DNA from 3 places in the Ruegeria sp. CG1 genome. Region 1 is predicted to be linked to each of the others. Evidence: riboswitches for the same ligand, from Rfam matches in the RefSeq annotation. Region 1 holds a riboswitch; each other region holds the start of a gene.
The links. A riboswitch is a leader RNA that binds a small molecule or an ion and turns the genes downstream of it on or off. The one in region 1 is predicted to bind cobalamin.

Region 1 (10,502 bases):
CCGCGTGCCAGGTCGAGCCGCTGGTCAGTTCGTCCCGCTCTAGCAGGACCACATCGGTCCAACCCAACTTGGCGAGATGATACAGAATTGAACAGCCGGCTAGGCCGCCGCCGATTACAACCGCTTGCGCATGCGTTTTCATGAGCTTCCCCTCTCAAATGCCTCAGGCGGCGATGGTTTTCATTGCACCCAGAAACTGGGCCACTTCGGCGACGCTGTTGTAGTGGCACATCGAAACACGCACGCAGCTGTCCATGCCAAGCGGTGTGAGGATGTTGCCCGAATAGTGATCGGCCTTGCGCAAATGCGTACGGATGCCTTGTTCGTTCAGTTGCTTGACCACATCGACCGACGGCACGCCCTCGACCTGCAGTGACACCAGTCCCTCGCGTGCTGGGTTATCGACACCGCCCAGAATGGTCACCTTCTCCATCTCGGCCAGCCCGGGCAGGTTGCCGGTTCCGCGGATCATCGCATCAGTCAACGCTTTTTCCTGCTCATGGATCGCCTCTCCGGCAGCGACGAATTTTGCGCGCCGGTCGGTGGCGTCGCTGACCTGTGCGCCCAGCCATTCGAAATAGCTGATTACGTCAGACATTGTAGCGTAAGAGCCGGTATCACGCGTCCCCATTTCCCAATTGTCGGCGGGGCCGTCGATCAAGCTGTTATGTGGCAGCTTGGTCAGCCGGTCAGAAATCCAGGCCACCCCGTAACCATGGCGCGAGAACACCTTGTAAGGCGAGATCACATAGCCATCGACATCATAGGCGGTCAGGTCGATCCGGCCATGCGCGGCGTGCTGGATACCGTCGATTATGATGAAGCAATTGGGCGCAACGGCGCGGATCTCGGCAGCCACAGCCGCTACATCCACGCCCATACCGGTCACCGGCGAGGTGTGCACGATAGTCGCAACCTTTGTGTCCGGCGTTACCTGCGCCGCATAAGCATCTGCGGTGACGGTGCCTGTGGCGTCGTCATGGACCACCAGAACATGATCTTGCCCGGCCACCCCGGCCCAACGCGCGCAAGCGCTTCGGGTCGCGGGATGTTCCAGCGTTGTGCCAAGCACCCGACCGGTGCCTGTGCCCAGACAGGCGTTCATTATCAAACGAAACAGCAGCTCGGTCCCGCTTTCGCCGACAAAGAACTGGCCACCGGGGGCGTTCATGAACACGGCCATATCTTCTTTGGCCTTGTTGATTACCCGCACCAGTTCGTGACTTCCCGGGTTGTCGCGGCCCTGATTGTCAGGGATCGCAGCATAAGCCTGCGAGGTGCCCACAACCGAATTCAGCGTCAGCGCCCCACCCGCGTTTTCAAAGAAAATACGCGGTCCCTGCTGCGGGCAGTGGTCAACCTGCGCAAATCGGGCACGGATTTGTTCAAGCAATTCTGGAGTGATCTTGGTCATCGGGAACCATTCCTGCGAAAATGTCATTCTGGCAAGATATATGCGCCCTTTTGCAAAACTACTCACAAAAAAACTTGGGGCATTGTGGGTGGAAATTGAGACCATCGAGCCAAGAGAACTCAGCCACAAGAGCAATATGGTTCGCGAATTTCAATTTCGTCGGCCCGATCACACCCTCACGCATGCCTTCGCTTGGTTGAGAAACCGCTGGTCAGGCCGACGGTTTGTAACCTGAGCGTTGTTCTAGAGACATCGCCTTGCAAAAGAAATTTGAGCTAATGCAGAACGGCTTGGACCCTGCGAAGCTACTGATTGCTACCGTCTTGGACACCAATCGCAGTGGCCATGCTGTTCTAGTTTGTCGCTCGAGTGATGGCGATTTGATTCTGGACAGTGTCACCAACAGGATCAAATCGTGGAAGGAAACGAGGTATCTTTTCCTACGAATACAGGACCCAAATCACCCTGATCGTTGGGTGCAGGTTTCTAGCTGCTAAAAACAATGTGGCGCGCCCTAGAGACGCGCCACAATAAAATTTTGGTCCTGCGACTACTGGTTGTTTCGCGGCAACCCAAGTTTAGGACACCGCTTCAAACTTTGGTCAAGCTTTCGCAGCGTTGTACAAACGCGGAGTCACCAGACCTGTACTGTTCAAACCGCGCATTGCCTTGGCTGCCGCAAGCACTGCCAGATCAGCAATCGGCTCAATGACAATTACCAGCATATAAGCGCCGCCAAAGGACAGAACCGACGCCATGGTTTCTGCGCCGAAACCCTGGCCGTAGAAGGCCCAGAACCCAACCCATGCGACTACTCCTCCCTGATACGTCGCACTTAGGGCAAGAGCTTGGCCATATTTGAGGTCAACATATGCTGTGCCGGGTGCGATGATGCGGCTGGCCAGTGCCTGTAGCGCAAATAGCGGCACCAGCAGAGTGGTCAGGTTGATGAAGTACTGCGGAAGATCGAACGGGGCAAAAAACACACCCTGAATCAGGAGACCAGCTGCCAATCCAAAAGCCGCGGGTGCAGCACCGAGAAGCAGAAACAGCGTCGACCCCAGGATGAAGTGGACTTCAGAGACACCAACCGGGAAATGCGGCAGGACTTCGAAGAAAAGGAAAACCCCAACGGTGGCGAGCACCGAGCGCATAACAAAAGATGCAGGTCCATTCGCACGCAATGTGGAAAACGTTTCTTTCGCTGCGTAAGTAGCCGCACCTGCGGCGGTAACATAGGAAAGCGCGATTTTGGCACCATTCACGATGCCCGGTTCGATATGCATGTTCTTTCTCCCTACCGCCTCACCCGGCGGCTTGTCAGGTTGAATCGACCGTAAGGCCGACAGGTTCAGTCTGGGCATAGCCCGGCGCTTTACGGCAGGTCTCCTGACTCGCGGGTGCTCGCTCCGCCAACCTTCCCGGTTCCATTACGAACCAGTGGTGTCTTGGCATCGCTCTCCGCTCACAGTTGCGGGGGCAGTTACGGAATTGGCGCCATTGAAAACACCGAACCGTATTCCCTTTTAATCCTTTTGGCTTCCGCCATCAGGAACCGAAAACAAATCACCGCTACAATGGCGGCTTCGCCTGTGTCAATTGTCTTTGCGACCTATTCCAATGTAAACTCGACCGAAGCAGGATTCACGCAACCGGTCACGTGATCAACTGGGTAAACCAAGCGTTACCTGAAACCTCTTGAAGCTCTAGCTGCTAGAGGCTTTAAGATTCGAATTAATTCGCGATAGTGCGATCCAAATACGTTAAACTTGTGAACCAGGACGAGACCTATGCTTACAAGGCGCCATTTCATTCAATCCACCACAGCGCTGTTCTCAGCGTCTGCGGCCAGTCCATTGATCGCCAAAACCTGGCCAACCGCATCGCAGAAGACCTATTGGGACAGTCAGGTCACGCCAATTGGTTACGATCCAATGACCTCAAATCCGTGGGGTGTTCACGACCGTTTTTTACCAAGACGCGTCGCGGCAAATGATGGTTTGGTTCCAGGTGACATCCATGTCGATGCCGTCGCACGATATCTTTATCATATCGAAGAAGGCGGGACCGCAATGCGCTATGGCGTAGCGATCGCGCGCGGGAACCTTTACGAGCCCGGCACCTATGTTATCCGCCGAAAGGTCGAATGGCCACACTGGACACCAACCGCTTCAATGATCGAGCGCAACCCCGAATACGCGGAATTCCGGAATGGCATGGAGCCCGGGCCGAATAATGCTCTCGGCTCTCGTGCCCTTTATCTATACGTTGGAGACCGAGACACATATCTCAGAATTCACGGCACGCCTGAGCCAAGAAGCATCGGCGGTCGCGCAAGTTCTGGATGTGTGCGAATGATCATGGCTCATATCAATGACCTCTACCCAAACGTGAAAACCGGCTCGACCGCTTTCCTATACTCTGCCGAAGATAGCGTCACAGCCCGCTCATGAATATTGGGCAGCGTACATGGACGTCGCTGCCCTCATTTCGATCAGGCGTCGCGCGCAATGCAGATCGGAGCGCCATTCGTCGCGCGCAATGGTACCAATGTCGTCTCGACGGGTCCGCTGTGCTCATACCAAAAGCAATTGTCTTCGGGCAGGAGGCGCGCTGTGGTCAAATCCTGCGCCGGCCCTGCCAGCGCTACGACCGAATCTGGCACGTTGCCTGGTTCAAGTGCTTTGCTTTTGGCCCCGGTGAACTGGGCTGAACAACCAGCCGTAATCGAGACTAACGTGATGGTAATTGCGATCCGTTTCTGCATTGATCTGTTCCAAATTTTTTGCGTCATCTGCAATTAGATTGCATCCACACGGCCGGCCCGCAAGACGAAATGAACTAACAATATCGCAGGCAAAGAACCCGGATGAAAAAAATATAAAAGGTATTGAAGCTCTAGTCACTGTAGGAACTATTTACAAAGGACCATAGAGATTCTTGAGGTCCAATCATGTCATCCGATACCCAAAGCCACGACCATGGCCACGAAAACAAACATGGTCACCACGCATGCGGTAGCGGCTGGGTGTCACAGGCCCACCGGCCGGAAGGTGCTATTGTGCGGTGCCAACTCGAACCTACATAAGCTGTAACTTTGTAAGGAGACCCAGATGCTGACGATCGGAACGCTTGGAAAAAAGACCGGAACCAAGGTTCAGACTATCCGCTACTACGAGCATATCGGACTTATGCCGGAACCGGGGCGCACCGAAGGTGGCCAGCGGCGTTATCGCCATACCGAACTGGATCGTCTGGCTTTTATCCGTCACGCCCGCCAACTGGGGTTTTCGCTTCAGGCAATACGCGAACTGCTTGATTTGTCCGACGATCCAGATCGCCCATGTCATGAAGCTGACAGTATTGCGCGCCGACAACTCAAACAGATTGAGCAAAGAATGGCACGGCTGGAAGCGTTACGGAACGAGCTGGAGCGCATGGTGCATGAAAGCTGTGTCGGCAACACCTCGGATTGTCGTGTTCTCGAAGTTCTACGCGATCATTCCGAATGTCTTACTGATCACGAAGAAATCGGCGCGTAACCCTGGGCAGCGTCGTTGCGAACTGGAATTAGCCCCTCGAAGCCATAGTCACTATAGCAATTACAAGTCTTTCAGAGTTGATTCGACGATAGACCAAATGCTGAACAGAGACCCGTTGCTAGCCGCCACACCTCTGCTTGATTTTGAAACACCCGCAATCTTGGGGCTTATAACGGAACGGCGCTGGTCCGATCTGCCTGTCGTTTTTGGCACTGCCTCTCAAGCCTGTCGTTGAAGGCATCCCTGGTTGGAAAGTTCGGGATCGGCACCATGAAATTGTGCCGGGAGTAACCACCAGCCCTTCAACGGATCCCTTGTTGTTGCCCGTACCAGGACGCCCGTTGCGGACCTGGATCACATAGTGGGACAGCATTTTGCTGAACAGCCGCGCACGCCTGCGAGTTCCGTCGGGCTCGATCTTTGCTACAAGGCACTGATCGTTATCGTACAGGATCGACCGCTGAACGGCCTCAAAGAACCTAAAGGCATGGACGTGCCCGTCCATCCAGGCCTCGGCAGCCGCCGCAGAATAGGCGCGGATGTAGCAGGCATCGCTATACGGTAGATCCAAGGCAAAGAAGTGAGCCTTTTGCTCAATGCCGCCGATCACCACCATTGCTTCGCCGAAATTGGCCTTAGCATAGCCGGATGCATGGTGAAGCGGTAAGAACATCTCGCGATGCTGTCGACCATGCTCCCGAACATAGTCCTTGATGATGGTGTAACCACCCTCGAAACCATGCTCATCGCGCTACTGCTCGAAGATCCGCTTGACCATATGCCGCTGTTTGCGCGGTCGCTGCCGATCCTCCGACAACCATTAATCTTGGAAAATGCGCGCCTTTCAAAGTGATCGTCACAGTTTGCTCCTGTCACGTCCCAGCCCGCGTTAACAGGACTGCGTTCGATCTGAAAAGTGGGGGCAGAGTTTACGACAGAACCACCGCCTGTTCAGCCCAGGAAACTTGCGAAGAAGTATGTCACCGAAATCACATTCTCTTACTGCATGAAACTGCAGACCGACAGAATTAGTAATAGTAGTTATTAGTACATTTTGCGCACTACTCACACACGATGCTCTCTATTGTCGATCATTCAACCGATCGCCGCGCTTTCTCTGGCAAGCCACGGCACGTTCATACCAATCGTTGATAGGTACTCACCGCCACACCGTTGTATGCTCAAGTGCTTTGAATATGTTACCGCACGCCAAGATAGTTCTCCTGATGAAAAGCAGCGGCGGTGCGCACGAAGATTGAGGCCGTGGCGTGGTCCCTGCCCTACCCCATAGACTGTGCATCAGTTCCGCCGTGACAAACTAAATAAATTGCAGATCACCTGCCCCAGTTTAACATCAATGCGGCGCGACGCCTTATATTGATTAACTGGACTTGATGTCATCGCCTCTGCTCGGAATGCAGCCGCCCGAAGCACAAAACAAGCGTTTGAATCCGGGTGGTACGATCAAATGGTTCAGATGACTTCCTGAGGTTCTGACTCAAACAGCTGTCCAGTTTGTGCAAAAAAACGGCGCTGAAATTAACCAGCGCCGCGCTTCGGATCTATCTCGCTAAGCCCGCCTTACCCGTGGGTAAGATCGTCTTCTTCTCGCAGATCCTCGATCAAGGTGGCCACAGCACGTTCTAATTTCGCCCTATCGACACGGGTAAAATCGAGATCATAGCGAAGTTCGATCCTTCCGCTGGATGCAGAACATTTTGCAATCCCTGCCCTGCCCCTTACCTGAAACGTTGTCTTCGCGCGGCGTGGTTTACCAACGGCTTCAGCCTTTGGCTTGGCGGCGGTCGCATTTTCGATTGTGAGAAAATCGCGAAGAATGGCCACTTCGCGCACGCTGTCGCGATTTGGTTCACTCACCAAAGCCGCACTGACTTGTCGGATCAATCCAGGATCAGAGTCGAGCTTTCGTTTGAGTTCAACCCCCACATTCCGTGGAATGTCGTTTGGGTGCATAAGAACCTTTTCCAACATGGCCAGCAAACTCGCAAACGCCCGAATATAGCTGCGCTTGGTATAGCTTGCAGATTTGAACAAGGTTGAAACCGCTTTGTCGACATCCGGACAATCATTGGCGGGGTCTTCCGCATAGGCACGCGCAAGCGCGCCCATTTCCGCAAACGAGATATCCTTTCGGATCAGGTTTTCATCGACCATGCGACGATAGCTATCATCCAGCTCTGCAACGTCAGAAACACCGGCCGGAATCGTCGCAAATCGCGCGTCGCCAGTTTCCTCAAGTAATGCGCGAAATGCCGATAATCTGCGCATTCCTTGAATTAACTCAAAGCGTCCATCGTTGCGACGCTCGACCCGGATCGGGTTCGAAAGACCCACATCCTGAATAGAAGCCTTCAACTCATCCAACTCAGGATCAGGGCCAGGCTTGCGGTCGCGCGTCAGGCGCTCGGTAACAACATCCGCCAATGCGATCTGTTCAGTAACATACCCTTCGGAACGTAGTCGCACAAGCTCGTGCGCTAACCTGTCATTTTCGACTCTGATTGCATCTTCGGTAGTTTGCTGGTCGCGTAGCGCATTAGCGTTCTCGGAGATTGCAGTGGCCATTGGTCCGCGCCTTTTCTCAAGCGCTTTATCCGGAACCTTGCCAACCGGGATTTCTTCCATCGCTGGCATATCGATATCGAACATTCTGCGTTTTCGGCTCATACGTCATCCTCCAGCTTGTCCCAGGCCGATAGCATGACGCCCCGGAATTCATCATAAACATTATCAAATGTCGAACGCGCGCGACGCCAGGTTTCCCTCGTCATCTCACGGTAATCCATCTCATAAACTGAACTCAGGAATCGACCCGATTGCTCGACCGCGCGCGTCATCTCGACCGGGTGCTCGGCGAGGTGCTCACCAAAGACTTTGCGGAATGCGTCATACATCGCTGTGTGCAGTGCGTTCCCCGGTTCGTAGCGCGTAAGCAAAAACCGAATTTCGCAGAATGTCTTGGGTAAACCAATCTTACCCGTGGGTAAGGTCTTGTCGAAACCATAGGCCAGATCTTCGAGGGCTTCAGCCAACTGTCCAATGAATGAGGTGGTTGAATCGTATTCCCAGTATCCGGGCCCCGACGGGATATACAACATGTCTGCTGCGAACACCGCATTCATGGATTGGTATCCTATCGCAGGCGGGCAATCGAACAGGATCAGGTCATAAGCATCATTCGGTATTTGATCCAGATAGCGAGACACAGCTGCAAAAAAAGACCACTCAGGATTCAGGTGCCGATATTGTGCCGATGCGAATTCGACGAAAGCAGCATTGGCGCAAGAAGGGATTGCATCAATCGTTGACCATGAGGTCTGCTTGATAAAATCAGAAATGCGCAGTTCGCCGAGGCCCATATCCGTTATAGAAGGTGGTAATTCTCGGCGGGGCAGGGCAGTTCCTGACTCCGCAGCCGCAGGGCGGTTATTCATGCGCTCGGTTTCACGGATTAGATCCCGCGCCATGATACCCCAGACGGTGAAATCTTCAGCGACATCGGTCAGACCCATCGAATGGCTGAGCGTCGCCTGAGGGTCAAAATCCACCACTAATACTCGGTAGCCGTCCAGAGCAGCGGCGTGCGCAAGATGCAACGCCACGGTCGACTTGCCGGCCCCCCCTTTGAAATTGGCAACAGCGGCCCGAACCGCCCGCTTGCCCGCAGGGCGTGGAGGAGTGAGCGCTTTGCGATTAACCTTAAGCCGCCGCCTGAGCTCATTTACCTCTTCCAGACTAAACCAACGCTGCCGCCCATCAGGCTCGACCTCGCCTCCCGGCAATGAAGGATCGGCGGCCAGCTTTCCTCGGAAAGTCGATTGGTTCACCTTAAAGATCAGTTCGGACACCTCCCAGCTTGAGAACCGCCTTAGCGTCTTCTCCATCTCAGGGCTGAAAGTCTGCTGGCGAATCCAGCCCTGCAATTTCAGGGACTGGGTGCGCAATGCATTCAGGTCTTCGTGCGTGTACATGCCTCAGTTCTCATTCTTCTGGACGTTATTTTTCTCTCTTTTGTTATTTACGCCCGATTTGCATATTTGGCAAAAGAAATTATTGTAAGGTTGTGATGTTACCCATGGGTAAGAAAATATGTCCGTATCTAGTGCTGACCGATTCGGAACACTGCTGCTCTCTGCAATCGTCCTGACTTCGGATATCCTACCAGATTTAGGGGGACGTAACTCAAGCTGATACGGCATATAGGGGGACATTATTGCTCCATAAGGGGACACCCAGCATGTCCCCCATCACCATAAATTCACCTATTTCTTCTATTTTTTGATAACGAATAGCACCTATCAAATAGCGTGATCTCAACGAACTCTTGACAGAATCGAAGTATTGGACGCTAATCAGTGAACAATCACGAAAAGCGTTGGGAAACGGCGCGATTACGGCGGGATCAACCCGCATGAGGCAAAAAAGAGCGGTGAGGAAACGGATGCAGGTTGCGAAACCGGTCGGGCGAAATGCGCCTGCACTGAAGTACGATATCTTGTCGGCTCTCGCCGTTCACGCCTTATCAGGTGACAAGCATCGTCATCGCAGTGTTCTTCGCATCATGACATTAATTACCACGCGCTATAACTGGCGCTCCAATGAACTGTCGATTGGCCGGGAAGAGATCGCTCGGTTGTGGTCCGTGAACGAACGCACAGTTAAACGTGAGATGGCTAAGCTGCGCAGCGCAGGCTGGATTGCGGTCAAACGACCCGCCGCTCGGGGTCGGGTTGCAGTTTATGAACTCGACCTCAAGCAGATCATGCTGGACACAATGGAAGCCTGGCCCGTGATCGGAACGGATTTCCAGGAACGAATGCAGCAGAAGCCAGAGCGCGATACTAATGTTGTGCCATTTCAGTCAAAGCCATCGATCCCGCCGCCGCAGGGTGAAGACGTTTGGACACAGGTTCAATCGATCCTACATGAGCGTGACCCAGAACTTTGGTCCAGTTGGTTCAAGCATCTGAACGAAGCCGAAAGGGCAGGGGGGGTGGCGATTCTGATTGCACCAACGCGTTTTATGGCGGATTACATTGCACAGAAATGGTCGGGGAGGGTTTTGGCCGCTTATTCGCGTGTAGACTCTTCGGTTCGAACAATTCGCATTGAAGCGGCAGAATAGGGCGCGGGCTTGCTCAACTGGCAACAGGCGACTATCTAGCGGAAACTGTTTATGAGCGCGTCAGATGTGACATAGCTCGATCCTGATCACAGTGGACATGTGCATTGCAAAAGATCAAATCAAAATTTGCGGCTGTATTGAGTGATTCCGTCCTGTGGCGACTGCTCTCCGAGAATATGCGCGAGCAAGCGGTACCTTATACGATCGCGATCATCGCGATGGTATTTGTTGCGGCAACCACCGCAGGTATCGCATTTATCATGCGTGATGTGGTGGATTCGCTGTTTGACAGTGAAAACTCAGCCAAGATTTTCGGCGTTTCGATGGCCGTATTCTCGATCTTCCTGGTCAAAGGGATTGCGACTTACGTTCAAATTGTGGCTCTGACCCGTGCCGGTAA
Region 2 (10,502 bases), 590 kb from region 1:
CCATCGGGCGGCGGAGGCGTATCTTGCAGACGCTTGATCAGCTCCTCCGGGCTAGGTAAGTCGGCCACATGGGTCAGGCGGATCACGGCCATTTCCGCAGCCATCATCGCGTTGGGTGCGGCGGAAACTTCCTCGAGCGCTTTCAGCAGCATTTGCCACATGCGTGTAAGGACTCGCATGGGCAGAGCCTCGGCCATTTGTTGACCTCGGGCGCGTTCGTCGGGGGAAACAGTGGGATCTTCGGCGGCATCCGGGGTGATCTTGACCACCGAAACCCAATGCGTGATTTCAGCCAGATCGCGTAAGACGGCGAGTGGATCAGCCCCTTCGGCATATTGCCCGCTCAGCTCGGTCAACGCGCCTGCAGCATCGCCGCGCAGGATCATATCCATCAGATCCAGCACCCGGCCCCGATCGGCCAGCCCCAGCATCGCGCGCACCTGATCCGCGCTGGTTTCACCGGCCCCGTGCGAGATCGCCTGATCCAGCAGTGAGGTCGCATCCCGCGCCGATCCCTCGGCGGCCCGGGTGATCAACGATAACGCATCCTCGGCAATCTGTGCCCCTTCGGCACCTGCAATCTTGCGCAGCAGTCCGATCATATCCTCCGGCTCGATCCGGCGCAGATCAAAGCGCTGGCAACGGGACAGGACGGTCACCGGGACCTTGCGAATCTCGGTGGTAGCAAAGATGAACTTCACGTGTTCGGGGGGTTCTTCCAGCGTCTTGAGCAGCGCGTTAAAAGCGCTGGTCGACAGCATGTGAACCTCGTCGATGATATAGATCTTGTAGCGCGCGGATGCAGCGCGATAGCGTACGCTGTCTATGATCTCGCGGATGTCATTGACACCGGTGCGGCTGGCGGCGTCCATCTCCATCACGTCGACATGGCGGCCCTCCATGATAGCCACGCAATGTTCACATTGACCGCAGGGTTCGGTTGTAGGGCCGCCGCTGCCATCGGGACCGATGCAGTTCATACCCTTGGCTATGATCCGAGCGGTCGTCGTCTTGCCGGTACCGCGGATACCGGTCATTATGAAGGCCTGCGCGATCCGGTCCGCCTCGAAGGCGTTTTTCAGAGTGCGCACCATGGCGTCCTGACCGACCAGATCGGCAAAGGTTTCGGGGCGGTATTTGCGGGCAAGAACCTGGTAGGCGGGGCTGGGCGTCTCGGTCATGTCTGCTCTGTCGGATTCGCGTTACGCCGCAGCGTAGAGGCCCCCGCCGCCCGCGTCCACAGCCAGCCGGGACGATTTTCATTTTGGAATGCGTGGGTATGCGGCTAAAATCCACTCTATTCTATTTACTGGACCAGTATGTTGTTGGGTGAAGTTTGTTTGGGGGGAGATTATGTCGCAACTGGTGGTTTATGCGTTGCAGGTTGGCGGAGGCACCTTGGCCTTGTCCTCGATGCCTGGGCGTGGAGGAACGTATACAGAAGACCTTGATCTTATCGCAGACTGGAAGCCCGGGCTTGTGATCTCGATGACGACTGAGGTCGAGATGATTCAGGATGGTGCGCGGAATTTTGGCGCTGATATTCAGGGGCGTGCCAGCAGATGGGTGCATTTGCCGATCGAAGATTTTGGCACGCCACCCAAAGAGATTTTGGACCGCTGGCCCCGCGTTGGCGCGACCGCACGTCAGGCGTTGTCAGGTGGTGGCCGTGTACTAGTGCATTGCCGTGGTGGCTGTGGCCGATCCGGGATGGTGGTTCTGCGTCTGATGGTTGAATGCGGTGAACGGCCTGAGGCGGCATTGAAGCGATTGCGTACGGTGCGTCCTTGCGCAGTCGAGACAAATGCCCAGATGCTTTGGGCCGTTGAACCGGCCCGTGTTCAAGCCGTTTGACGGCTTAGATACCAACATGTGGCGAGATTTCGCCACCGTTGTGCTGCACCAGAAGCGAAGCCTCAAGCATGGCGCAAGGAGGATTCCTTAGCAGGTCTGCGGGTAGGCTGCGGTACTCGGTTCCGAACATCATGTCTGCGTAGTCATCCAGCCGGCCGGTATCGATTTCAGGATCGGTTCCGCAGAATACACGTATCTGGTCGCATTGGGCGCGAAAGCGGGCGGTGCATCCTTCCGGGCAGTGCGACAGATCTATGGTGCCTTCAATCTCAAACTCAGTTTTCGTGACCGGTTTTGTGGCGGACATGGTCTGCGTCAGAGCCCGCGCCATCTGTGCCAATGCGGGGCAGGGCGCGCCAGTACGTTGGCACACGGTCGCCGCGAATTCGTGTGTTTTGGTCTTCCAGATCATCAATGCGCCCTCCGCGCGCAAGGCGAGGGCGTGGCACAGGTTGGTCGTTGCGGAGCACGATCAAACCCGTCCCGGACACCCCGCCCGAGTTTCGGTTCTACATCCGATGGCAGGTCTCCTGACTTGCGGGTCATCGCTTTGCCGACCTTCCCAGCCTTCAAAGCCAGTGGTATCTCGGCATTGCTCTCCGCTTACAGTTGCGGGGGCAGTCTCGGACTAGGTTCTTTCCGGATTTATTCGGGCAGAACCGCACCGTGTTCCCTTTTCATCCCGGCCCGATTGGGCGCGAGAACCATCGCGACATGGCTAGCGGCTGCGCCGTGCCCGAGTCAAGAAGATTGCGTCAGGCAAGTGACGTATGGTCCAGTCACGTCAACCTTGACTTGAGGCGCTTCGGGTGAACTGATCAGTTCAGTCGGTATTGGAGGGCACCATGTTGGACACGCAGCAGGCGGTTGTGACCGAGGATTTTCAAATCCCGTCCGGCCCGGCAATGTTGTCGGCGCGGCTTTACCGTCCGGTTGCCGACCCCGAAAAGGTGGTCGTCATAAACGGTGCGACTGGGGTGCCGAGGGATTACTATCAGTACTTCGCCCGATGGCTCGCCGAAGAACAGGGCATGGCCTGCCTGACTTACGATTACCGGGATTTTGGTCACTCTTTGGTGGGTTCGCAAAAGCGGTCAAATGTCACCATGGCCGATTGGGCGTTGATCGACATTCCAGCCGCCCGGGCCGAGATGCGCCGACGGTTTCCGCAGGCCAAGCTATGGAGCATCGGTCATTCCTTGGGCGGAATGTTTGGCCCGATCCAACCCGATATCGATCAGATTGACAGGATGATCTGTGTCTGTTCGGGTCTGGTAACGCTGGCGGATCACCCTTGGCCTTATCGCGCTTTGGCGGCGTTGTTCTGGTATGGTCACGCGCCGCTGGTGGTCAAGGCGCTTGGCTACCTGCCCGGGCGGTTGGTCGGGTTTGGATCGGACCTGCCTGCCCAAGTCTATTGGCAATGGCGCAAATGGTGCACCGCCCCCAAAAGCTATGTGCCAGAGATCGGCACGACACTGCCCGCCGCCCGCTGGAAAGACTTGGGCAAACGTGTCGATCTGTTTACCTTCGCAGATGATGAAATGGTGCCGCCGGATGCTGTCTGGCGTCTTGCCGATCTCTATGGACCCAAAGCCGGGCGCCATCTGCTTGCACCAAGCGAATTCGGAGTGTCCAAGATCGGCCATATCGGTGCATTCGCAAGACGGAATGCGGCAGTCTGGCCTAGGCTGATCGCCTGATAGCGCTGGGCACCGGTAGGTCGGTGCCCAGCTTCGTTATAGCCCTTTACGGGATTTTTTCTCGTGCATCACGCTGCGCACCATCTTGCCGAAAGCCTTGTCACGGGCGCGGGCCTGCGCCACCGAAGCGGAATTGTGTTGGTCTTCGCGCCGCAGCTTGCGCCAGCGGTCCAGCCGCGCGGGATCAAGCGTACCAGCGTCGATTGCCGCCTGCACCGCACATCCGGGCTCAGACTCGTGCTGACAATCCGAGAAGCGGCAATCCAGGCTGAGGTCTGAGATGTCCGAAAATACCTCATCCAACCCCTCCTGCGCATCCAGCAGACGCAACGCGCGCATGCCGGGCGTATCGATCAGCCAGCCGCCATTGCGCATGCGATGCAAGGCGCGTGCAGTTGTTGTGTGCCTGCCGCGCGCATCGTCTTCGCGAATACCTGCGGTGGCCTGATCCTGCCCCGTCATCCCGTTGGCGAGCGTCGTTTTCCCAACGCCGGATGATCCAAGCAAGGCGCTGGTTTGTCCTTTCGGACACCACGACAGAACTTGTTCGAGATCGCCGTGATCCAGCGCGTTGACCGCAAGTACCGTCAGAAACGGGGCGAGCGATTGGGCTTGATCTACATAAAGGCTCGGATCATCGCACATGTCCGATTTGGTCAGAACGACCACCGGATAGCAGCCTGCCTGATGCGCCAGCGCAAGATACCGCTCCAATCGTGGCATATTGAAATCGGCGTTGCAGGAACTGACGATGAACAGCACATCAACATTTGCAGCAATCAGCTGCGCCGCTGCCCCTGTACCTGCGGCCCGGCGCTGCAGCAGGCTGCGCCGGTCCAGCACTCGGCGTATGCGTTTGTTTTCATCCGCCAGAACCCAATCCCCAACGGCATATGCGCCGGTTGATTGATCCAGAGATAACAAAGGCGATTCACCTTCAGGGCTCAGCCCGATCAGTCGATCCCGGTGTACGGCCGAGATGCGATACGGAAGAAGTGACGGATCAGCCGTATGCTGAGCCGCGAAATGAGAGGACCATCCGAGGTCCGAAAAGGAAAGTAACATTGGTCTGCCTGTGATCAGAAACAGCAATCCCGTCGAATGGCAATCGCGCATCCGCCGGCGACGTGTTCAGGCAATCAGTTGATCGGAAAGGATCAGAACCGGTCTGCCCGAAGGGTTTTTGCTACAATCATAAACGCCCTCCTGCGGCTGATAGGTTCTAAGTGAGAGGTTGGACATCGACCCAAGCGGGGCTCGTTGTGGCTGCTTCCTTCCGGACCTGACCAGGTTGGCGAGGCGCTCGCCCGCGCCAACCTCTCAAAGCCGATATAGGTGCATCCCCTGAAAATGGCAACCCGTCAGAAGGTCAGATGAATGCGCATGAAACCATCCGCATAGTCGGGCAGAATGCGTGGATGATACTCAGCAAGCTCTGCAACATGGTGTAGCGCGCGTGGCCCCGTTGTCAGGATCGCGCCCTGCCTTTGGTTTGGTACAAAAGAAAAGGGGCGCGGTGCATGCGCGAGTGGGTCGGCGGGCAATGTGCCCGCGACGTATTTGCATAGAATATCCTGTATGCTGATCTGAGGCAGGTCAATCATACGGGCTTGTCGCGCAATTGGAAAATGACCACCGCCATTGGCGCGGTAGTTATTGGTGGCGACAAGGAAACTCTGGTCAGGCGCAATCGGCTGCCCATCGAATTCCAGGTTGCGTATGCGGGAAAATGCCGGATCAATCACTCGACCGAGCGTATCGAACCGCGCCGGTTGCGAAAGATCGATCTGGTAGGTGACGCCATGCAGGACATCGAAATTGAAGCCCGTGCGCTGAGGATCGGCAAGATCGATCGGGGCGTCTGATCCAAGTTGATGGAACAGCCCGGCTGACATCTCAAGCCAGTCCCGAATCTGAGAACCTGAGGCCAGCATCGCGCGCAATTCATTAGGAAAGACACTGAGATCAGCGATATGTCGAACTGAAATCTCGCCTGAGGGGATATCAGTGTAGTACTTGCTTCCTGCGCGCCCGCCGAACTTTGCCGGGGCGGCTGACGATATGATCGGCAAATCTGCCCAGTCGGTATCGACCAAATGCGGGCGTAGGGCAGCGGCCTGAGCCGCCGCAACCAAGGCCAGACCGCGATCCGGTATGCAATATGAGAAGTAGCTGTGTAGCGTGTGTGGGATTGTGCCCACTGGCCTGGTCACCCTTTTGCGCGTCGCAGCGTGGCCGGTCGCAAACAGCTCTGTGATCCTTGGGCATTCGGGTATTTCTGTGCCCGATTGAGCGATTGCCCGCGCTTCGACATGGCTGCCTGTAATGCGCCAATCGCCGGTGGTATCTTTTTGCAGTGTCAGATCAATGATCCCAAGATGAGACCCGGCCCAACCCTGCATGACAACCGGCGTTCCATGCACAAGCCCCCGCGTACTGTCGACGAATGGATAACCATCATGCGCCTTTCCGGGCAGTGTCAGATGGGTGTGGCCTGCGACGACGGCATCAATCAGCGGCATCTCGGCCAGCGGGATGATCGCGTTTTCCATATCCGGCTCGGCCATTGCCGATCCCAGTCCGGTATGCGCAAGGGCGACAATCAGATCGCAACCTTGCACGCTGAGATCTTCAGCAGCGCGCCACGCAGCGGCGAGAATGTCTGTTACCACGACCCGGTCCGTTAGCAGATGTGCTTCCCACTGTGCGGTTTGAGTGGGCAAAACAGAAAGAACCCCGATGCGGATTGCGGTGCCCTGTCCATTTAGTCTGACAACTCGATGCAGAATCGTGTGTGCATCCCACCCTTGTTCGGTCTGAGTGGTTTGCATATTGCTGCAAATCATTGGGCAGGCGGTTTGGCGAGCGATGCGATTGACGAGTTCCAACCCAAATCCGAAATCGTGATTACCCAATCCGATCGCGTCATAGTTTAACGTGTTGAACGCGCGTGGCAGGGGATGGGCGTCTGGCACGTTTTCAGCTGCCCAGTTGCCAAATGGCGTTCCCTGCAGGCTATCACCATTGTCAAACAACAGCACAAGGGCTTCGTCGCGTTCAGCCTGTCTGCGCGCCTCGTGAATCAGGCTGGCGGTACGGGTCAAACCAATCGCAGGTTCGGGGCGATCCGAATAGTAATCATATGACGTCAGGTGCATGTGTAGATCGGATGTAGCAAGGATTCGAATCCGTGCGCCATCATCTGCATCTCTTCGTTGTCGCATTAAATACTTTGATTTCAATATCTTCAACTTGTAGCTGTCAGTGTGCCAACGTTTCCACCATGAGGCCGATTTAATGCAATTTCCGGGGCGATGCTGCGGTCATTCCGCGGCAGGGTCGAAAAATGTTTGGTCGATACCCGTTGCACGATCAGGTAAGACGTGGCAGCCCTTTGCGCGGCAGTCAGGAACGGCAGGCATGAAACGCGCAGAACAGGTGACATTTGGCGGCTCGGCACTGGATCGGGCGGGTTTGCTGCGCGGCGACGCGGACAAACTGGCACAGGTTTATCGTGACCCTTTGGCAACATGTGTGTTGCTGTGGCGTGGCAAACTGTTGGTTGAGGGTGAGGCACTGGACCGGCTCGCCCGGCTTCCGATGGCGCACAAGATTCTCGAACAGGGCCCGGGCGGTGTGATCGAGCAACCGATTTTCCTTGGAAAATCCGAGGATGGATCGCCGCTTTTTGCCATGGACATCTCGGGCTGGGCGGCTGAAGGGCTGGATTTATCCGGTGTCGGAGATTTTGTCGACCGCAGCGAACAGCAGCACTCTGATCTGCCCGAGGGGTGTGTCTTTGCCGAGCTGCGCCGCATCATGACACGCCTCAACCCACGAGACGCAGAGATTGCGGCAACCGCCAAGGCGGTGATCGGCTGGCACGAAACGCATCAATTCTGTGCCCGATGTGGTGCCCGCAGCGAGATGTCTCAGGGTGGATGGCAGCGCAGTTGCCCGGCCTGCGGCGGCCAGCATTTCCCGCGCACCGATCCTGTGGTCATCATGTTGATTACCCATGGCAATTCGGTGCTGATGGGGCGCTCTCCGGGCTGGCCTGAAGGCATGTATTCGCTTTTGGCTGGTTTTGTTGAGCCCGGTGAAACGCTGGAAGCCGCTGTGCGGCGCGAAGTGATGGAAGAGGCGGGCGTGCCCGTGGGTGCGGTGCGCTATCTTGCAAGCCAACCCTGGCCCTTTCCCGCATCCCTGATGTTTGGATGCGCAGGCGAGGCGTTATCGCGCGATATCCAGATCGATCCGGTCGAGATCGAGGATGCGATCTGGGTCACCCGGACAGAGATGATGCAGGCCTTCGCTGGGGATCACCCTAAGCTGTTGCCTGCCCGAAAAGGTGCGATTGCGCACTTTTTGTTGCAACACTGGCTTGCAGACACGCTGGACTGACGAGAAACTGAACCCAATCTAGGGCAGAGAAAAGCAAACATGCAGTTTTCAGCGCAGGAAGATATCGATGTCCCAATCGAGACGGTCTTCACCATGGTCTCGGATTTTGAACGCTTCGAACGCAAAGCCTTGCGGCGCGGGGTCGATGTGCGTCGGGTCACGGGGTCGGTTGTGCCGCAGGCCGGAATAACCTGGGAGACCGAATTCAAAATACGTGGCAAGCCACGTCATATCATTATCGAGATGACAGAATGCGATCGCCCGTCCTTGATGCGGTTCCAGTCCAGCAGCAAGGGAATGAACGGCGACACGGTGATCGAGCTTTTGGCGCTTTCCCAACGTCGGACACGGCTGCGCGTTGAAACATCGCTGGGTGCGAAAACGCTGCCCGCCCGCCTATTGCTTCAATCCCTGAAGTTAGGGCAATCCCGATTCAGGCGACAGTTCCAGACCCGTCTCAGCGAATTCGCGCGCGATATGGAGGAACGACACCTCCATGGTGTCTGACAACCGAGAAGTAGATGAGTACTTTAACGAGACCGATCATACGCGACGCTGTCGAAGCCGATGCGGATGGCTTGTCCGGTGTGCTAACAGCGCTTGTAGCGGCCGGAAAGCGGACCAAGCCCGCCGACAGCGCCTTTGCACTGACGCATTACATCTGCGACCCTGAGCGGATTCAGTGTAGCCTTGCCGTTGCGCCGGACGGACAGATACTGGGTTTCCAGTCGTTGAAGCTTGCCACCCGAAACAACCCGTATGGCGTTGCGGTCGAGTGGGGCATCATTGGGACGCATATCAAACCGTCCGCTGCGCGATGTGGTATCGGTCGGGCGTTGTTCAAACGTTCTCTTCAAGCCGCTCGGCAGCAGGGATTGCCCGCTATCGATGCTACGATCGGGGCCAACAATTTCGACGGCCTTGGCTATTATGAGGCGATGGGATTCAGAGAGTACCGGCAGATGGATGGCGCGATATGCAAGGTCTTTCGCATGGGGACCGGAGTGACCAACCCGTAGTCCGCCGCACTTTCAGGATGTCGCACCGAAGGACTCAAGTTACCGTTCTAAGCTGCAAGCGTAGCTGCCCCGCCTATCCAGGCCGTTCCTTTGAAGGGGCGAGCCGATTGCCTGCACTATCCACGAGGTTGCGCCGCCGGATAAACACCGAGGACTTCTACGTTGGTGGTAAAATGCTCAAGCTCATCCATCGCCAGTTGCACATTTCGATCGCCTGGATGACCCACGATATCGGCATAGAACTGGGTCGCGGTGAAGGACCCGTCGACCATATAGCTTTCCAGCTTGGTCATGTTGATTCCGTTGGTGGCAAATCCGCCCATCGCTTTGTACAACGCCGCCGGGATGTTACGCACCTGAAAGACAAAACTTGTGATCATGCCGTGATCACCACGGCGCGATTCGTCGGCCTCACGAGACATCACCAGAAAACGGGTCGTGTTGTCGCCCTGATCTTCAATGTGACGGGCCAAAACGTTGAGGCCGTAAATCTCACCTGCCAGCTCACTGGCTAACGCTGCGGAGTGTTTGTCGCCGATCTCGGCGACCTCGCGTGCGGCACGAGCATTATCCGGGCTGACCCTGCCACGAATTCCGTGTTGCTTCAGGAAACCTGCGCATTGTGGTAGCAAGACGAGGTGGGAATGCGCCTCAGTGATATCCTCCAGAGTCGCGCCCGGTACGCCCAACAGGTTGATGTGCACGCGCACAAATGCTTCGTCGATGATGTGCAGCCCGCTATCCGGAAGCAGGCGGTGAATATCGGCCACACGACCATAGGTGGTATTTTCCACCGGTAGCATGGCCAGATCAGCCTCACCTGAGCGCACTGATTCGATCACATCTTCGAAAGTGCGGCAGGGCAGGGCGTCCATATCCGGTCGCGCGTTCCGGCAGGCTTCGTGACTGTATGCGCCGGGTTCTCCCTGAAATGCTATGCGATTGGTCATTTGGTCGTTTCCGTGCAACAAGTTCTTGAATTGGGCGTTTAGTCGCGGTGTCTATACCTTGCGTCTTCTCAGGGGAAGCCTTAGACACCCCGCAGACAGCTGAAATGGACACGCGATCAAAATGTTCGACACGATGACAGTTACCAAAGCCGCAGCCGGCTTGTTTGGCACCTTCCTGGTGTTGCTTCTGGCAAAATGGGGGGCGGATGTCCTCTATAGCTCTGACAGCCATCTTGCCGAAGCTGCTTACATTATCGAAACCGAAAGCTCGGGCGAAAGCGCGGACGGCGAAGAAGTAGTCTTTGAAGATATGTTGGCTGCAGCCGATCCGGAAAAAGGCGCGCGCGTATTCCGCAAGTGCACCGCTTGCCACAAACTGGAAGACGGCGCCAATGGTACAGGTCCTTACCTTTATGGTGTCGTAGATCGCCCGGTTGCCTCAGCTAAAGGCTTTACCGGTTATTCGGCCTCGATGCAGGCGCATGGTGGCAACTGGACACCCGAAGCCCTGGACGCGTTCCTAGAACGCCCAAGCGCCTATATCTCGGGCACTTCGATGAGCTTTGCTGGCC
Region 3 (10,502 bases), on a different contig from region 1:
GAGCGGCGATCCGCAGGTCATGTATTCGGGCGACCCCATCCTCATCCAAAATGCGGTGCGGAACATGGTAGACAATGCGCTTAAATATGCGCCAGCGGACAGTACCGTAGTCATCGATGTCGCAGGATCACCCACAGCCCGGATCACGGTCAGTGACCAGGGGCCAGGCTTTCCGCCCGATGAAATCGAAACGCTCACAAGACGTTTCGAACGTGGTCAGAACGCGGCAGGAACCATCGGATCGGGCCTCGGGCTAACCATTGCCCAGGACGTCGCGGTCGCCCATGGCGGCACGCTGGTACTGTCAAACAAAGCGGAGGGCGGCGCATGCGTTATCTTGTCACTCTGATCCTATGCCTGTTCGCCAGCGGCGCAGGGGCTCAGGATTGGGAAGACCGACAAATATTCAACGAAAGTGCCGACGGCCCCCGACTGCGGGTCATTTCCAGCACCGATACCGCCCTGTTTGCGCCGCTGATCGAGGATTTCGTCGCCCAAAATCCAGCGATATCGGTCGAATATTTGGTGACCGGCACGGCCGATATCGACCGACGCGTCCGAGCCACGCCAGAGGCGTTCGACGTTGTCGTTTCCAGCGCGATGGACCTGCAACTGAAGCTCGCGAATGACGGATATGCGCTGGCGCTTAACGATCTTCCGCACCCCCCTTGGGCGCAATGGCATCAAAGCCTGTTCGCCTTCACTTCGGAACCCGCAACCATCGTTGTCAACCGCACCGCGTTCGAAGGACAACCAATGCCGCAAACGCGGCAGGAACTGATCGAAGCGCTGCGCGCCCGCCCGGATGATTTTCGGGGCAAAGTCGGCACTTATGACGTGCGCCAGTCGGGATTGGGCTATTTGTTCGCCACGCAGGACGCCCGCGCCTCGGAAACCTATTGGCGCTTGATGGAGGTTTTGGGCGGCCTGGATGTGCGGCTGTATTGTTGTTCGGGCGACATGATTAACGACCTGGCGGATGGTACAATCGCGGTGGCCTACAACGTGCTTGGCAGTTATGCGGCTGTACGAACAGAAGGAAAGGATGCCCTTCAGATCATTCTGCCCTCGGATTTTCAGACGACGATGATGCGGACCGCCATGGTAACTGGCAAAAGCCGCTTGCCGGAGGAAGCGGAAACCTTTGTCCGGCACCTGACCACGCTGAATCCGGAATCAATGGCAGCACTGCCACTTCTGGACACGCAGGACTCCACGACCGAAAGCGCAGCGATAGCGCTGGACCCTGCGCTGTTGACGTTCCTCGATGCGCTGAAGCGCAGAAAGTTCCTTTCTGCCTGGGAAAGTGCCGCTATTCAAAAATGATCGGACTTAGACAACAACCCTATCCGTCATCGCTGAACTTGTTGCTTAACACTGTTGACGCTGGAAGACATCAGCCAGCCCAGGTTACGTCGCACGAATCTAAAATCAGAAAAATGATCTCGGCTCAAAGTTTCTCAACGGCCACCTGCGCCCCCATGATGGCCTTGAGCCGCAGCCCCGCAGAATGTGCCCCGAGGAATTCGTGGAACGCACGCATCACGTCATCTTTCCACCAACCGCGCCTGTGATAATCGTCAAGCATGATTACGCCGCCTTCGATCATCTTGGGCAGCAAAGCATCCAGATCCGTTTTTACGCCCTCGTAGGAATGGTCGCCGTCCAAATAGGCAAACCCGATGCTTTGATCTTCAAACAGACTCAGCGCCGGTTGCGAATAGTCGCGAATGATCGAAATTTGCCCCTTGGCAATCTCGGTGCTGTATTTGCGCGTCACTGCCTCGTAAATTCGATCCATATCCTTTTGCGTGCGCGCTCCGGCAAGCGAAGCACCGCCATCCGGGTCTTGCTGTACTTGCCAGGGATCGATGAGGCACAGTTTCGAGGGCTGTAGCTCTTCCAGCAGAATCCGCGAAAATTCGCCCTTCCAAACGCCAATTTCAACGCTCAGCCGTCCATGCGGCATGGTCTTGAGCATTTCGCGCCGCAGGGAATCCTTCCGCTCGCGCTGCTCAGCTTGCTTCTTGCGGCGATCCTCAGCAGATACAGCTTCACCCATAGACGTCTTCTCCGGTTGAGGAATTTTGCAACGCTTCAACCAGATCAACCCAATCCGGTCTGGCTCTCAATTCTTCGGCTTTCGACCTGTGCCACTCACATGCTTTATGATGAAGATCAGCCAATTGCGGATCTGCCATCATCTCAGCTTTGATGTCGTGCATAGCCGGCATGTGTTCCAGAATTGAGCGATCCTCAACATCATTGTGGTTCATCATGAGCCAGTATTTGAGCCCTTGATCCTGCCCCACATGATTGGTGCGCCCACGGTCGCGCTTGACTAAAAAGCTATCAGTGCTGCGCACAGCATAATGATGAATGCGCGCGAATTCATGGCTGAAACCACGCCATGCTTTCCATTTCACTTGGTCTGCTGGGTAGAGGTTCCCGCCCGAATCCCGCCACAACACGCCTTCGTATGGCGCGTCAGGGTTCGGTGCATCTTCTGGATTGATCCTGGGACGATGGGCGCGAAAACGGCTGAATTTTCCGTTGTTGCGGAACAGCGTTTTGAACCCTTTGGTCCGATGATGCGGATAGCCGTCTTCGGTGGCGGCCAGAAAGAAAGTCTCAGGTACGGGTCGATCAACGAAATCGTTCTGACCCGCGTTTCCGAACATGCGCCAGCAGATCGAGATCGCGTCCGCCACGCCGCTGGCCTCAACGAGGCTTCTTATATCACTATTGGGCAAACGGATATTGATATACTCGTCCACATCCAAACTGAGAATCCAATCCGAAGACAGATAGCTTGGGTGATTCCGCGCAAGCGAAAATGCACGAACCTGAGGCGCAGCGCGCGGACCCAGTCTGTTTCGTTGGTGGTGAGCCCAGCCAAGCACTTGCAACCGGTCACCCATGGCATCGGTACCATCAGCGCAATCATTGGTATAAATCAGAATGTCATCAAAACCGATTGCGTGGTTGTAGGCCACCCAATCGATCATGAAAGGCCCTTCGTTTTTCATCGTTGTTACGATGAGAAAGGTCTCATTCGTCATAAGTTGTTCTCTTGCCTGTGCCGGTGTCGGACTCCTGTCGACCTATTTAGAATAGCACCAGAATTTTGTCCAACCAGGTCGCCAGACAGCCGCAATGCTTGCCGATTAATCTATCTACCGATTCTGTGGGATCACCTCATAACCCGGTTCTTCTGGCTCGTCGTCCAGCATCTCGCTTGGGAACCCTGGCGCCTGGATCTCCAGTCCGGTCGCGTCCTCTAGCCGCCTGATGATGTTCGGGGACAATTCACGCTCACCATATCGCGCGATACCATCTTCGAAAATCTTGATCATCAATGGGTTTATCTCAAGAGGAACTCCGGCACGGTCGGCGACCTCCTGAAACAGACCGATATCTTTTTTCACCAGGTCCATGGTGAAGGAAATATCGCGCGAGCCGTTCAGGATGACCTGACTTTCGGTCTCGTGCACGAAGGATGTGCCTGACGATATCTTAATCGCCTCATAGGTGGTTCCAAGGTCCATGCCGGCGGCCTTGGCTGTCACCAATGCCTCGGCGCAGGTGATCAGGTTGGCGGTAGCCAGATAATTGGTCAACACCTTCAGAACAGAGGCCGAGCCCAGATCGCCCGTGTGCAAAATGCGCCGCCCCATGGTGGTCAGGAATGGCAGGATACGTTCAAAAGTCTCACGATCACAGCCTGCGAAGATCGAGATATTACCCGTCGCTGCCCGGTGACATCCGCCGGAAACCGGGCAATCCACTGCAGCCCCGCCTCGTTCAATGACCATTGCGCCAAGGCGTTTGACTTCGGCTTCATCGGTGGTCGACATTTCCATCCAGATTTTGCCAGGGCCGACCTCTGGCAACATTTCCTGCATCACCGCATCCGAGGCCGCAGGAGAAGGCAAACAGGTTATCACCGCATCGCAATCACGCATCAGCTGCGCCGGACTTTTGGCGGCTTTGGCACCCTTGGCGACGAATTCGGTCACCAGATCCGGGTTCAGGTCATGAACCGTCAGATCGATACCGTTTCGTAGCAGCGATCCAGATAGCTTGCCCCCTACATTCCCCAGCCCGATAAACCCTACTTTCATGCGCGGTATCCTCCTGTTCGCATCTTGCTGCCATGCCAGCACGTCGTTGCAGAAGTATCATGCCGCCCAGCGACCCCGACAGGTCGCTTTTTATCCGCTTTTTCACGGATCGGCGCGACTCGCTTGACAAGCAACCCTGCCCTGCCGCATGTCCCTTTCGTTGGTGTCTGCGAGAGCAGATGAAAAGGGAATGCGTCAGCGGTTTTTGCCGTCAAACGCAGCCGCCCCCGCGACCGTGACCGGAGAGGGTGCCCAAAGCCACTGGCAGTATGGCCGGGAAGGCGGGACATCCGACAGAGGCCTCCTCTGACATCCGCAAGCCGGGAGACCTGCCAACGCCCGAAGATGAAACCGGACGGGGTGTTCCGGTGTGGGGCTGTGATCGGCCCGCATGAAACCCCGTCCCCCACGAAGAGGATTTGGGGGGATGAGAGACATGACCGAGACCGCACCGGTCGAACTGCTGGTTTGCACTACCTGCCGTCGCGGGCTGCCTGTCGAGGATGACGCCCAGCGCCCCGGCACGTTGCTGCACAAGGCGCTTGAACAGGCGGGCCTGCCCGAAGGCATTACCTTGAAAGCTGTGGAATGCCTGTCGAATTGCGATGAAGGCTGCTCGATCGTGCTACGCGGAGGACCGGATCGCTGGACTTTCGTGTATGAGCATCTGAACGAGATCGACCATGTTGAAACCATCGTCGAAGGCGCAGCCAAATACCTCGCCACCGAGGACGGTTTGGTCAAATGGCGCGAACGTCCCGAACATTTCCGCAAAAACTGTGCGGCCCGCATTCCCCCGATTGGAGCCCTGAAATGAGCAATCTCGAGAAACTCCCCGTCACTGTGATCACCGGCTTTTTGGGCTCGGGCAAAACCACACTGGTGCGCCATCTGATGCAGAACCCGCAGGGCAAGCGTCTGGCGGTGGTCGTCAACGAATTCGGCGATGTCGGCGTCGATGGCGATATCCTGAAGTCCTGCGCCATTCCTGATTGCCCGGCGGAAAACATCATGGAACTGGCCAATGGTTGCATCTGCTGCACCGTGGCCGATGATTTCATCCCGACCATTGAAGCCCTGATGGCACTAGAGCCGCGCCCCGATCACATCCTGATCGAAACCTCCGGTCTTGCCCTGCCAAAACCGCTGCTGAAGGCGTTCGACTGGCCCGATATCCGCTCGAAAATTACCGTCGATGGCGTGATTGCTCTGGCCGATGCCGAGGCCGTGGCCGCTGGTCGGTTCGCTCCGAATGTCGAGGCGGTGGATGCGCAACGCATGGCAGATGACTCGATTGATCATGAAACGCCCTTGTCCGAGGTGTTCGAGGATCAGATTTCCTGCGCCGACATCATTCTGCTGACCAAGCCCGATCTGGCTGGCCCGGAAGGCGTTGCGAAAGCGAAAGAGATCATCGCCGCCGAAGCGCCCCGCCCCATGCCCGTGGTCGAAGTGGCCGAGGGTGCCGTGGACGTCCGCGTCGTGCTGGGTCTAGAAGCCGCGGCCGAGGATGACATGGACGCGCGTCCCAGCCATCACGACGGCCATCACGATCACGAGCATGACGAATTCGAAAGCATCATCGTTGAACTGCCCGAGCAAACCGATCCGATTGATCTGGTCGCCAAGATTGAACGATTGGCCAACGAGTTGAATATCCTGCGCGTCAAAGGCTATGCCGCCGTTCAGGGCAAGCCCATGCGCCTACTGGTTCAGGCCGTCGGTGCGCGCGTGCGTCACCAATATGACCGCCTGTGGGAGCCCGGCGAAGACCGTCGCTCGCGCCTTGTGGTCATTGCCGAGCATGACGATATCAAAGAGGCCGAGATCCGGGATATCCTCGTGGGTGTAACCGAGGCTGCCGAGTAAGACCTATGCACGTCGTCTTCCGCGAAAGCCATGGGCTCGAAGAAACCGAGACCCCGACCGATCTGGGTCAGAGCCCGGCGGACCTGGTGGTGCTGTCCTTTTCCGACAGTGACCTTGGCGCTTTCGCGGCGGGATGGCATCGTGGAGGTGGGCCTGAAGGACGCATGCCAACGATGCGGCTGGCCAATCTGACGGCGCTGAAGCATCCCCTCTCAGTCGACACATATGTCGAGCAGACACTGGAGAGCGCAAAGGGCATCCTGATCCGTCTGATCGGTGGAGTGCCCTATTGGGCGTACGGCTTGCAGCAGGTTCTGGCGCTGGCGCAGGCCAAAGGGATTGCACTGGCCGTGCTGCCCGCAGACGGTCGCGAGGATACGCGGCTGGATGATTACTCTACCCTGCCTGTCTCGACCCTGCGGCGGCTGGCGCATCTGTGCGACACCGGCGGTGAGGTCGCGGCGCAGGCCGCTCTGGCGCAGATGGCACTGGCTGCGGGGTTGTATGCAGGTCCGGTCATGGGCGCGAAGACCATCCCTGAATGCGGCGCCTGGTGCCCAGATCACGGCGTGATCCCTACAGAAAACGCTCTGCCCGGTGATGCGAAACGTATCATCGTAACCTTCTATCGTGCTTATCTGACCTCGGCGGACACAGCCCCAATCGCAGCGCTGATCCGCAGCTTGCGCGCGCGAGGTTTTGAGGCCGTCGGCCTGTTTGCCCCGTCGCTCAAAGCACCAAATGTCGCCGATTGGCTGCGCGAGACTATTGTAGCGCTGAAGCCTTCGGCGATCGTCAACGCCACCTCATTCTCAGGCAAGGGCGCATCAGGCACCTCACCTCTCGATGTGGCAGAGGTGCCGGTCTTTCAGGTGGCGCTGGCCACCTCACGCCGCAAAGCGTGGGCCGAAGCGGAACGTGGCCTTTCACCAGCTGATCTTGCCATGCATGTGGTCCTTCCGGAAGTGGACGGGCGGATCAACGCGGGCATCGTATCCTTCAAAGAGCCGGGCAAACGCGACCCGCATCTCGAGTATTCTCGCTTCGCTCATCGGGCTGAACCCGAACGGATCGAAGCCATCATCAACCGCATCTCCGGCTGGCTGAACCTTCACGACAAACCCAAAGCGGAGCAGGTTCCGGCGCTGGTACTATCGACCTATCCCGGCAAAGACTGGCAGATGGCACATGCAGTGGGTCTGGATGCGCTGGCCTCGGCTGAGGCAATGTTGCTCGATCTGCAAGGCGAAGGGTATGACACCGCGCCTGCCGAGCCGATTGCTGAAACTCTTCTTGATGCCCGGATTTCATGGCCGCTAGAGGATTATCAGGTGGCGCTGGCGGCGCTGCCGGAAACACTCCGCGCCGATCTCAATAAGGTTTGGGGCACTCCCGAAGACGACCCTGCTTTCACAAATGGCGCGTTCTACTTCACTGCGCTGCGTCGCGGAAAGGCTCTGATCGCGCTGCAGCCCGAGCGCGGCACACCCGAACTGCGCGATGATGACTATCACGATCTGTCGCGCACACCGCGCCACGCCTACGTCGCCTTTTACCTTTGGTTACGCAAAGGATTGGGCGCGGATGCGCTGATCCATATCGGCGCGCATGGCACGCTGGAATGGTTGCCGGGAAAATCAGTCGCCTTGTGCAACGAATGTTGGCCCGAGGCGTTAATCGGCGATCTGCCGGTGATCTACCCCTTCATTGTCAACGACCCCGGCGAGGCCGCGCAGGCCAAGCGTCGGATCGGGGCGGTCACGTTGGGCCATATCCCCCCCCCGATGAAGGAAAGCGGCACACCAGATCGCATGGTGCGGCTGGAATCGCTGTTGGACGAGTTCTCGAATGCGGATGGCCTCGACCCCAAACGCCGTGACCGCCTGCAGGAAGATATCCGGGACGAGGCGCAGGCGATCGGGTTGGAAAACGACCTTGGCCTCGATCAGGCAACCTGCACCGCCGAGGCGATCACGCGCATTGACCGATTTGTCTGCGACATCAAGGAAAGCCAGTTCGGTGATGGGCTGCATATCTTTGGGCGCGTCCCCGATGAGACGGGCAATTTCGACGCTGCCCACTCAGCCCAAGCTGAACGCTCTGCCCTGATTGACGCTTTAGCGGGCAAACGGATCGAGGCCGGGCCGTCCGGTTCCCCCTATCGCGGGCGTACGGATGTTTTGCCGACCGGGCGGAATCTTTACACGACCGACCCACGCTCGGTTCCCACGCGCGCGGCCTATACACAAGGCGTCAAGCTCGCCGAGGAACTGGTTCGGCGGCACCTGCAAGAAGAAGGCGACTACCCCAAGGGCTTGATCGTCGATCTATGGGGTTCGGCCACTATGCGCACAGCGGGCGAGGAATTCGCCATGGCGCTACACCTGCTGGGAGTGAAGCCGGTTTGGGATAAAGGGTCTGAGCGGGTCTCGGGCATCGAAGTGTTGCCGATCACCGATCTCAGCCGCCCGCGTCTGGACGTAACATTGCGCGTCTCTGGCCTGTTCCGGGACGTGTTCCCGACGCTTTCAGCGCTGTACGGTCAGGCTGTTCGCGCATTGACCAAACGAGATGAAGCACCCGACTGGAATCCTTACGCCGGTCAGGAGCCTGCGGCGCGGGTCTATGGGCCAGCCCCCGGCAGCTATGGTCTGAACATGACTCATCTGTCCGAAATCTATACGGATGAGGCACGCGTGCAAGCGGGTGAGGCTTGGCTTGATGCCAGTTCCTTCGCTTTGGAAGGCGAGCATATAGCGCAAGATAAGGACGGCATCTCTCAGCGCGTCGCCAATGCCGACAGCTTTGTGCACCTACAGGACCTGACCGAAACCGATCTGCTGCTGGCCAACGACTATGCCACGCACGAGGCCGGATTTGCCGCCGCCAAGAAAATCACCGGCGGTACCGCACAGCTCTATCATCTGGACAATACCAACCCGGACAACCCGCGCGCCCGCACCCTGCCCGAGGAAATCAGCCGCGTCGTCTATGCCCGCGCCGCCAACCCGGGCTGGATTGCCGGAATGCAGCGGCACGGGTTTCGGGGTGCCGCTGAAATCGCGGCGACGCTGGATCATATGGCATCTTTCGCGCATCTGTCCGGCACAGTCGCACCGCATCTGTTCGATCTGTACCACGACGCCACGCTGGGCAATGAAGAGGTCGACGCCTTCCTGCAACAGGCAAACCCGCAAGCACATCAGGCCATGCAGGATCGGTTCCGTGCACTGCTGGAGGCAGGGCTATGGCATACCCGCCGGAACTCGATCCGCGCCGACCTGGAGGGGTTGGGATGAGTGCGCCCATCGTGCAGGGCTGGTGCCCCAGTGCCCATCGCCCGATGATGTCCGGTGATGGGCTGGTTGTGCGTGTACGCCCTCGGCTGGCGCGTCTGGATGCCCAACAGGCGATAGGGCTGTGCGAATTGGCGGAACGGTTCGGCAATGGCACGATCGACCTTACCAACCGCGCCAACCTTCAGCTGCGTGGAGTAGAGGAAACCGACCATCAATCCTTGTTGGCCGCGCTTTCCTCGCTGAACCTGCTGGACGCCGAACCCGGAATCGAAATTCGCCGCAACATTCTGGTCTCGCCACTCTATGAAGCCGGTGATCTGACCGCACGGCTGACACAGGAATTGATCCAGCGTCTGGCCGAGCTTCCGGATTTACCTGCCAAGTTCGGCTTTGCCATCGACACAGGTTCCGAGCGTTTATTGGCCGATGACTCGGCGGATATCCGGCTTGAACTCGGTTCGGGCAGCCTGATCCTGCGCGCGGACGGGGCCGAAACCGGGCGAGTGGTGTCGGAAGCTCAAGCCATCGACCAAGTGATCGCGTTGGCGAAGTGGTTTGCGCAAACCCACACAACCGAGACCCGCCGCATGGCGCGGACCGTTGCCACATATGGTTTGCCCAACGAGTGGCAAGGCAGCGCGCCCGGCCCCATTGGCGTGCCTCTTCAACCGGGAGCCTGCGTGCAGGGGACACTCTATGGCGCTGCCTTTGGGCAGCTACCGGCGCGGCAACTCCATTTGCTGATCGAAAACAGCAACGCCACTGCCCTGCGGGTCACACCATGGCGGCTGTTCCTGTTGGAAGGCGGGGCGGCGATACCCGCCCTTGACTTTGTCACAGATGGCACCGACCCGCTGAGAACAACCGACGCCTGCCCCGGCGCGCCATACTGCCCGCAGGCGCAGGTCGAAACCCGCGGTGTGGCGCGCGCCCTGGCCGCGCGCGTTGCAGGCAGCCTGCATGTATCGGGCTGCGCCAAGGGATGCGCCCGAATGGGTCCGGCCGATGTCACTTTGGTTGGCAATTCCGGACGATTTGACCTTGTCAAACAAGGCCGTGCGGGGGATGAGCCCTGCCAACGCGGCCTGACCGAAGAAACACTCATGACCATGGACTTCACCTGATGCCCTATGAATACGAAACCGACGGCGCGGCGATCTACAAGCAGAGCTTTGCCACCATCCGATCCGAGGCTGATCTGGCCCGGTTC

Region 2: linked by a shared signal. The riboswitch ahead of ACR0AU_RS05930 (hypothetical protein) and the one ahead of ACR0AU_RS08535 (energy-coupling factor ABC transporter permease) in region 1 are both predicted to bind cobalamin.
Region 3: linked by a shared signal. The riboswitch ahead of ACR0AU_RS12035 (DUF1636 family protein) and the one ahead of ACR0AU_RS08535 (energy-coupling factor ABC transporter permease) in region 1 are both predicted to bind cobalamin.

The regions. Positions count from the first base shown of each region.
Region 1 covers NZ_JBQFRF010000002.1:631,583-642,084, reverse strand. The annotation lists gene ACR0AU_RS08550 (FAD-dependent oxidoreductase) at 1-142, opposite strand, end outside; gene ACR0AU_RS08545 (aminotransferase class V-fold PLP-dependent enzyme) at 164-1,414, opposite strand; gene ACR0AU_RS08540 (transglutaminase-like cysteine peptidase) at 1,672-1,911, shown strand; gene ACR0AU_RS08535 (energy-coupling factor ABC transporter permease) at 2,017-2,700, opposite strand; cobalamin riboswitch at 2,777-2,989, opposite strand; gene ACR0AU_RS08530 (L,D-transpeptidase) at 3,205-3,867, shown strand; gene ACR0AU_RS08525 (hypothetical protein) at 3,909-4,181, opposite strand; gene ACR0AU_RS08520 (MerR family transcriptional regulator) at 4,528-4,956, shown strand; partial or broken gene istA (IS21 family transposase) at 5,145-5,776, opposite strand; gene ACR0AU_RS08510 (ParB N-terminal domain-containing protein) at 6,538-7,644, opposite strand; gene ACR0AU_RS08505 (AAA family ATPase) at 7,641-8,948, opposite strand; gene ACR0AU_RS08500 (DnaA N-terminal domain-containing protein) at 9,389-10,102, shown strand; gene ACR0AU_RS08495 (ABC transporter ATP-binding protein) at 10,240-10,502, shown strand, end outside.
Region 2 covers NZ_JBQFRF010000002.1:44,402-54,903, reverse strand. The annotation lists gene ACR0AU_RS05940 (DNA polymerase III subunit gamma/tau) at 1-1,181, opposite strand, end outside; gene ACR0AU_RS05935 (phosphatase domain-containing protein) at 1,354-1,854, shown strand; gene ACR0AU_RS05930 (hypothetical protein) at 1,859-2,266, opposite strand; cobalamin riboswitch at 2,358-2,578, opposite strand; gene ACR0AU_RS05925 (alpha/beta fold hydrolase) at 2,700-3,557, shown strand; gene rsgA (ribosome small subunit-dependent GTPase A) at 3,594-4,622, opposite strand; RNA gene ffs (signal recognition particle sRNA small type) at 4,782-4,880, opposite strand; gene ACR0AU_RS05910 (bifunctional 2',3'-cyclic-nucleotide 2'-phosphodiesterase/3'-nucleotidase) at 4,919-6,781, opposite strand; gene nudC (NAD(+) diphosphatase) at 6,978-7,961, shown strand; gene ACR0AU_RS05900 (SRPBCC family protein) at 8,001-8,468, shown strand; gene ACR0AU_RS05895 (N-acetyltransferase family protein) at 8,483-8,980, shown strand; gene ACR0AU_RS05890 (prephenate dehydratase) at 9,097-9,930, opposite strand; gene ACR0AU_RS05885 (c-type cytochrome) at 10,052-10,502, shown strand, end outside.
Region 3 covers NZ_JBQFRF010000003.1:506,435-516,936, reverse strand. The annotation lists gene ACR0AU_RS12060 (sensor histidine kinase) at 1-349, shown strand, start outside; gene ACR0AU_RS12055 (ABC transporter substrate-binding protein) at 328-1,326, shown strand; gene ACR0AU_RS12050 (class I SAM-dependent methyltransferase) at 1,451-2,062, opposite strand; gene ACR0AU_RS12045 (glycosyltransferase family 2 protein) at 2,055-3,062, opposite strand; gene ACR0AU_RS12040 (NAD(P)-dependent oxidoreductase) at 3,177-4,163, opposite strand; cobalamin riboswitch at 4,269-4,475, shown strand; gene ACR0AU_RS12035 (DUF1636 family protein) at 4,561-4,941, shown strand; gene cobW (cobalamin biosynthesis protein CobW) at 4,938-5,993, shown strand; gene cobN (cobaltochelatase subunit CobN) at 5,999-9,292, shown strand; gene cobG (precorrin-3B synthase) at 9,289-10,416, shown strand; gene ACR0AU_RS12015 (precorrin-8X methylmutase) at 10,416-10,502, shown strand, end outside.